2 regions of the Ignatzschineria sp. PL_is040 genome follow, and region 1 is predicted to be linked to the other one. Evidence: riboswitches for the same ligand, from Rfam matches in the RefSeq annotation. Region 1 holds a riboswitch; the other holds the start of a gene.
What was found. A riboswitch is a leader RNA that binds a small molecule or an ion and turns the genes downstream of it on or off. The one in region 1 is predicted to bind preQ1.
Positions count from the first base shown of each region.

Region 1 (3,686 bases):
GATTTCACTCTTGCATACTTCCAGAAATTACGCGCCGGCACGGGGCATCGAAGATACCAACCTGCGGGCATGAAGTGGTGAAAAGAGCGAGATGGTAAACTCCCGCCGCTCAACAGATTTTCTTATGGATTGAATTAATTAAACAACAGAAACTGATGAGCTGCCGGAGATCACCACTGCATGCTTCCAAAAGCCACGTGCCGGCAGATCGCAACCTTATTACTCACAAGAAACATCAACTTTAAAGATATTATTCCCGGCATCGAAGATGCCGACCTGCGGGCATGCAGTGGTAATAAGAGCGAGATGGTAAACTCCCGCCGCTCAACAGATTTTCTTATGGATTGAATCAATTAAACAACAGAAGCTAATGAGTTGCCGAAGATCACTATCGCGTATTTCCATCAATTCCGCGCCGGCAAATAATGATCTCCTATCATCAGCTATTTTTCGAAATGAAAAAAGCTAAACGGTGCCGGTCCTCACTATCACGTTCTTCCAGAGATTACACGCCGGCAATGGGCATCGAAGATGCCGACCTGCGGGCATGCAGTGGTGAAAAGAGCGAGATGGTTCTCTCCCGCCGCTCAACAGATTTTCTTGTGGATTAAATCAATTAAACAACAGAAGCTGATGAGTTGCCGGAGGTCACTTCTGCATACCTCCAAAAACCACGTGCCGGCATGAATCGTAATCTGATCGATTCATCACCGGCACACTATTACCCTGCTCTATCTATTTACTCTTAAGAGAAGCTAATTTTCTTAAAAGATAGTTGAGTAATATTCCATAGAGCGGGAGGAAGAAGATTGCTGAGATAACGATCTTAAAAAAGTAATCCACCATAGCGATTTCTGGCCAATTTTCTGCCATGAAATCATCATCACTCTGATAAAACGCAATACTAAAGAAGACTAGGGTATCGATTAAATTCCCCACAACAGCCGCGGCACTCGGTGCAACCCACCAACGCTGATTTTGACGTAGATAGTTAAAAACAGTGATATCGATCAACTGCCCAACGAGATATGCTGAGAAACTCGCAAGTGCAATACGCGCAACAAAGAGATTGAAGGTTGCTAACGATTCCCAACCGACCCATAAACCTTTAAAGAAGAGAACAGAGAGAAGATAAGAGATCATCAATGCCGGAATCATCACAACAAAGATAATCCTCCGCGCTAATGATGCCCCAAAAATCCGTATCGTCAAATCGGTGGTCAAAAAGATAAAGGGAAATGTAAATGCTCCCCAAGTGGTATGAAAGCCGAAGATCGTAAAGGGTAACTGCACAAGGTAGTTACTTGAGGCAATAATCAGAATATGAAAAAAGGAGAGTATATAGAGCGCCCGCTGCCGCTGCTCTGGCGTAAAGTTGTATTGAATCATCGATTAATTCCTTAGTTTTTTTATGTGGGAGGATTGCGAACCACGAATGAAAGGCGATCATTCTAACGGATTTACGCCGAACAGCAACTATTAATTGCAAGTGTGGGGAGAGATCTAATCTCTAATCACCCACCATTAATAGTATCTTCTAACAACGCCATAGCGCTTTAATGAAGACTTAATGAAGACTAAGTCGATCAGCCAATCAATTATCGATCTCAAAAAGATCGGCAAATTTCTCAACATCGAGATATTTAGCATACTCTTCAATACTCTCAAGCACACTCTCATCCTCTAATAGAGAGAGCATTGCGATCTCTCCTAATGCACTAAAACCGACTTCCATCCCCTCTTCAACTTGATCTGTCACCACTAACATTGCTAAAGCAATTTTACAATCTTGAGTAACAAGACGCTCATAAAGACGTGCAACGCGCTGATTCATCAAGCGTCGATCTGCCGGAGTAATCGCCGAATAGGCCACTAAATAAGGATGGGAAGAGATCGCCGAATAGACCCATTGAGCCAACTCTACCCGATCAACATCAGAAGTACGCTCTATAAGGCAATTTTTAAAGTTATCAATGGGGACTGATTGAGCAGAAGCGATCGGAGAAAAGAGTGAAAGCCCTGCTACTAAGAGTAAAGCACCTGTACAGAAAAGAGATTTTTTAAATGATGTAATAGTTTGAAAAGAGAGAGACATCGATACTCCTAAATGATTTGCCGGCATCAGATCTCATGATCAAAGCTGAAGCGATATGATCAATTGACAAGAGATAGCAAGAATATAAAAGATAAATATAAGAAAAATATAAGGGTAAATATAAAGGTTTGAATAGTAGATTAATAATAGATATCAATGCCCTATTATTTGCTAACCGCTTCCCTTTGTCACTGAAATAGTGACATAAAAATGATCTCGATAGTGATCGAACAATATTCAAACAGAGATTCTATAACGATATAGGTAAACGGTAAAAGAAGGCGGTAAAAGCGAACAATAAAAAAGGATCAGTTCATATTTTAAACTGATCCTCCATCGAGTTCTTAATCACAAAGCCCTTATAGCAAGGGTTAAAGTGCTTTGCGATCTCGCTGATCAAGAAGCTCCTGTAATCGCTCATTCTTCTGTACACGAATATCTACCCCTTTGACGAAGTAGATAATAAATTCGCAGATATTTTGGCATCGATCCCCTATTCGCTCTAAAGAACGCGCACAATTCATCGCCTTTAAGATAGAAGGGATAGAGCGAGGATCTTCCATCATATAGGTCATCAACTGACGAATAATATTCTCATATTCACTATCGATCTTATCATCCTCTGGATAGATCGATAAGACTGCCTCAAGATCCATACGTGCAAAGGCATCTAATACCTTTTCAAAGAAGTTAAGGCTCCGAATCGCTAGAGATTCTAAAGAGACCGTAATTGCATCAAGATGCTCCGGTGCCGGCGTAATATAGGCCATTTTAGCAATGTTTCGGGCAGTATCGGCGATGCGCTCAAGCTCGGCGATTGTCTTAATAATCACAATTAGAAGACGAAGATCGCTCGCTGTCGGTTGTCGCTTTGCAATAATCATAATACAGAGCTCATTGATCTCAACTTCTAGCTCATTGATCACCTCATCTCGCTCAATAATGGCATGTGCTAATGCCTCATCACGTTGACTCATCGCTTTAATCGAATCACGAATCTGACGCTCTGTTAAACCGCCCATCTCCAATACTTTACTCATCGAGCGCTCAAGCTCAGCATTAAATTGTGCTGAGATATGGCTCGTAAAATCTAACTTCTTCATGCGTCCGCTTCCCTTCTCAAATTAAGTTCCTACTCAAATCCCGTATATAAATCCCATACATAAATCTCGTTCTCAACGCTCATCATTAGCGCTCTACGATTGATGCTGATATTCATGCTGATATTCATGCTTTACCATTAACCGTAGCGACCCGTAATATAATCTTCTGTCTGTTTATGATTCGGTTTTGTAAAGATCGTATCCGTATCATCAAATTCGATCAGATCGCCGAGATACATAAATGCCGTCTTATCGGAACAGCGCGCCGCCTGTTGCATATTGTGGGTCACCATCACGATGGTGTAATCCTCTTTTAGCTCAAAGATCAACTCTTCAATCTTCCCTGTTGAGATGGGGTCAAGTGCAGAACAGGGCTCATCCATTAGAAGAATCTCCGGGCGAATAGCAATTGCACGCGCGATACTCAATCGTTGCTGCTGCCCGCCGGAGAGATTAGTGCCATGTTCATGCAGCTTATCCTTAGTCTC
Region 1 is NZ_JBVPGU010000001.1:506,351-510,036, forward strand. Features, by position in the region: gene AC0SAP_RS02070 (hypothetical protein) at 181-348, shown strand; gene AC0SAP_RS02075 (hypothetical protein) at 456-611, shown strand; gene AC0SAP_RS02080 (7-cyano-7-deazaguanine/7-aminomethyl-7-deazaguanine transporter) at 736-1,389, opposite strand; PreQ1 riboswitch class I at 1,395-1,439, opposite strand; gene AC0SAP_RS02085 (hypothetical protein) at 1,595-2,122, opposite strand; gene phoU (phosphate signaling complex protein PhoU) at 2,467-3,198, opposite strand; gene pstB (phosphate ABC transporter ATP-binding protein PstB) at 3,336-3,686, opposite strand, start outside.

Region 2 (3,686 bases), on a different contig from region 1:
GGAAAGCTGAGAGCGGATAGAGCGCAATAGCAATGCCCACGCTTCTGAGCTCATCGAGTGTAAATAGGGGTGTTTGGCCAAATTCGGTAATGTTCGCAAGAACTGGAACATTAACCTTTGATGTAAAATCGCGATAAGTAGGTAATTCTGTTACCGCTTCAGGGAAGAGCGCATCAGCACCTGCTTCAATATAAGCTGCCGCTCGCTCTAAAGAGGCTTCTAACCCCTCTACTGCAAGCGCATCGGTACGCGCAATAATCATAAAATTGGGATCAGTCTTCGCATCAACGGCTGCTTTTATACGATCAACCATCTCCTCTTTAGAGACAATCTCCTTATTAGGACGATGACCACAACGTTTTGCACCCACCTGATCTTCAATATGTAATCCAGCAGCACCCGCCTTAATAAAAGACTTCACAGTACGCGCCACATTGAAGGCTGAGGTTCCAAATCCGATATCAGCATCTGCAATTAAGGGAAGATCGGTGACATTGGTAATACGATCAATATCGATCAACACATCTTGCAACGTCGTAATTCCAAGATCTGGAATACCCAATGATCCTGCCGCTACACCACCCCCTGAAAGATAGATCGATTTAAAACCTGCTCTTTCAGCTAACAAGGCGTGGTTGGCATTGATCACCCCCATTAATTGAAGGGGAGATTCCTCTTTTAATGCTTCTCGAAATCTCTCACCTGCTGTTTTTATGCTCATTACAACTCTCCTTTGGTTTCTTCTACATCATGGTTAAAATTAAGATCCTTTCTTGTAGTTAATCGCTCTCTAGAGCGATCTTAATCCTCTATTAAATCTTCCTGCAACAGGTTGTCTACAGCAATATCTGTTACATCTTTATTTGTCAGAGTGAGAAGTGCTATCACCAGCGTCAATTAAAAATCGTGAATCATGATCTATGATTAGAAAGAGTAGTTGAGAGCAGATTAAATTATATTTATATATATTTTAATATATATATTTTACATATGCTGTATATCAATTATCGCTTTCAAAGAGAGCATTCTCTACTAAAAAATAGCCCACTCTTCTTATTCCAACTCTATTGAAATATCCTTAAATAGATTCTGATTTTATTCTCAAAATAATGAAATATTGATCCCTTTCGATTATTTTCGATTAACTCTGATTAATTCTGATTAATTTCTTAAGCTTTCTTCTGGTAGAAGAATCTCTTCAATCAATCACTCCTTTGCTCTTTTTTATTTCCATATCCTTAAATACAACATAGCAAAGCGGAATAGCGTTTCCCAAATTATAAAATCACTTTTTGCGCTTTTTTTACTCTAGAAAAACAAAAAAATCTCTCAAAATAGCCATTAATAGCCTTTTTTGAGAGATCTATTTTTTTATATCTTTTTTTACAAAAAAGGGAAACTTTTTACAAAAAGTTCGCAATAAGATCAATTAATAGGCAAATCAATTGATTTGTTATTAAAAGATGATCTAAGAAAAAGAGCTTTCTATCTTATCTCTTCTATGCGTATCGGTTAACGCTTCATCCCTCTTCTCTTTTTCACCGAAATTCATTTTTAAATAGCGTTAAAATTGAGTTAAATAATCAACAATAACAAGATTAGATGAAAGATTAATTCAATAATCTTTTTATTTAATCAATATTAAAAAAGTATCGAAATAGGGAGAAAAGCAACTATCAGTCGACTTCTCATCAATTTGAGTGTTTTTTTAGTTAACCTTTAGAGCATCTTTAACAAGATGACTCAGATAACGCTTTAAAATTGAAAATTTGCTAAGCGCTGAGTGGCGACCGCTTCCCATTGAGTTCCTGCTTTTCCATAATTAGTATATGGATGGATCGAGATTCCACCTCGAGGCGTAAATTCCCCGCGTACCTCAATATAGAGCGGATCCATCAATTTAATAAGATCATCCATAATAATATTGACGCAATCTTCATGAAATGAGCCATGATTTCTAAAGCTAAAGAGATAGAGTTTTAGTGATTTACTCTCGACCATCTCAATTGTTGGGACATAAGAGATATAGATTGTCGCGAAATCGGGTTGATTTGTCATCGGACAGAGCGTTGTAAATTCAGGACAATGAAAATTGACAAAGTACTCTCTATCGGGATGAGCATTCTTAAATGTCTCTAAAATTTGGGGCGTATATTCAGTAGGATAGATCGTTGCTTGGTTACCTAATAGGGTTAAATTTTCTAATTGCTCTTTCTTATTACTCATTATTCATTCCTAGTTTTTTCATGTGGGATGGTTGCGAACCACAGTTAATTTAAAGGGCAATAATAACATTGTGACTCTAAAAGAGAAATTATTTGAATGAATAGAGGGAAAATCAAAGGCCTTTCCCTTACTGGTCAATTAAGTGCAGATCTATTGACGCCCTCTTCTCATAATTCAACTAACCTTCTGCAAAAATGGCGGCTTTTTTATCAGTTCAAGTAAGATCTTGCTATAATATTTTCCGTTTTAATCTCCCCTCTCCTACTCATTCAGAAAGGATCTTTTATGCAACAGCAGACACAGGTTCCGATTATCAAAAAAGGTGATCGGAAGACATTACTCGCCTCCACATTAGGCTATGCCATGGATGGCCTTGATATTATGATTCTCGCCTTTGCGATGATTCTTATTAAAGCAGAATTTGGATTAACAGATGCCGAAGGTGGCATGATTCAGACCATCACCTTAATAGGAACAGTCATCGGTGGTATCTTCTTTGGAATGCTGGCAGATAAGTTTGGACGCGTTCGTGTCTTTAACTGGACGATTCTCCTCTTCTCGATCTTTACCGGGCTTGCGGCAATCTCAACAAGCGCTGAGATGTTTACCATCTTCCGCTTTATCGCCGGCTTAGGTTTAGGGGGAGAGTTTGGTATCGGCATGACATTGGTAGCAGAAACATGGCCGGCACATAAGCGTTCACGCGCAACTGCGGTAGTCGCGATCGGCTTCCAGGTAGGAATCGTCTTAGCGGCATTAGTAAGCCTCCTCTCACCCTATATCGGTTGGCATGGAATGTTTCTTATTGGCGCACTCCCGGCACTTTTAGTCTGGTGGACTCGTCGAAATCTTAGTGAGCCAGAGATCTGGTTACAAGTAAAACGGGAAAATCGGAATAAGATATCGATCAAGCCACTATTTAAAGATTCACGCACAACATTGACCACCATTGGGCTCATTATTGCTACCAGTGTCCAAAACTTTGGTTTTCACGGCATTATGATCTGGATGCCGATGATGCTTGCTAAAGAGCATAACTTTACGCTCTCTGGAACCTTCTTCTGGACCATTATTACAACCATTGGGATGGTTATCGGAACACTCTCTTTTGGCGCAACTTCAGATAAAATTGGGCGTCGTCCAACCTATATCTTCTTTCTTTTAGTGAGTGCTGCTTTTGTCTGGATCTATTTCCAACAATCAAACTACTACGTCTTAATGTTCTTAGGGGCAATTTTAGGATTCTTCGTCAATGGCATGATGGGCGGTTACGGTGCGCTACTTTCTGAGCATTATCCAACGGAAGCTCGCTCTTCTGCGCAAAATATTATCTTCAATTTAGGTCGAGGAATTGCGGGATTTGCACCTGTTATTATCGGAACATTAGCGATGAAGCATGATATTAGCTACGCCTTAAGCCTTATCTCTGGTGTCTACCTCCTCTCTGCGCTCTCCTTTAT
Region 2 is NZ_JBVPGU010000007.1:57,339-61,024, reverse strand. Features, by position in the region: gene prpB (methylisocitrate lyase) at 1-721, opposite strand, end outside; gene queF (preQ(1) synthase) at 1,756-2,226, opposite strand; PreQ1 riboswitch class I at 2,230-2,274, opposite strand; gene AC0SAP_RS08480 (MFS transporter) at 2,512-3,686, shown strand, end outside.
Region 2: another riboswitch for preQ1. It lies ahead of queF (preQ(1) synthase); the one in region 1 lies ahead of AC0SAP_RS02080 (7-cyano-7-deazaguanine/7-aminomethyl-7-deazaguanine transporter).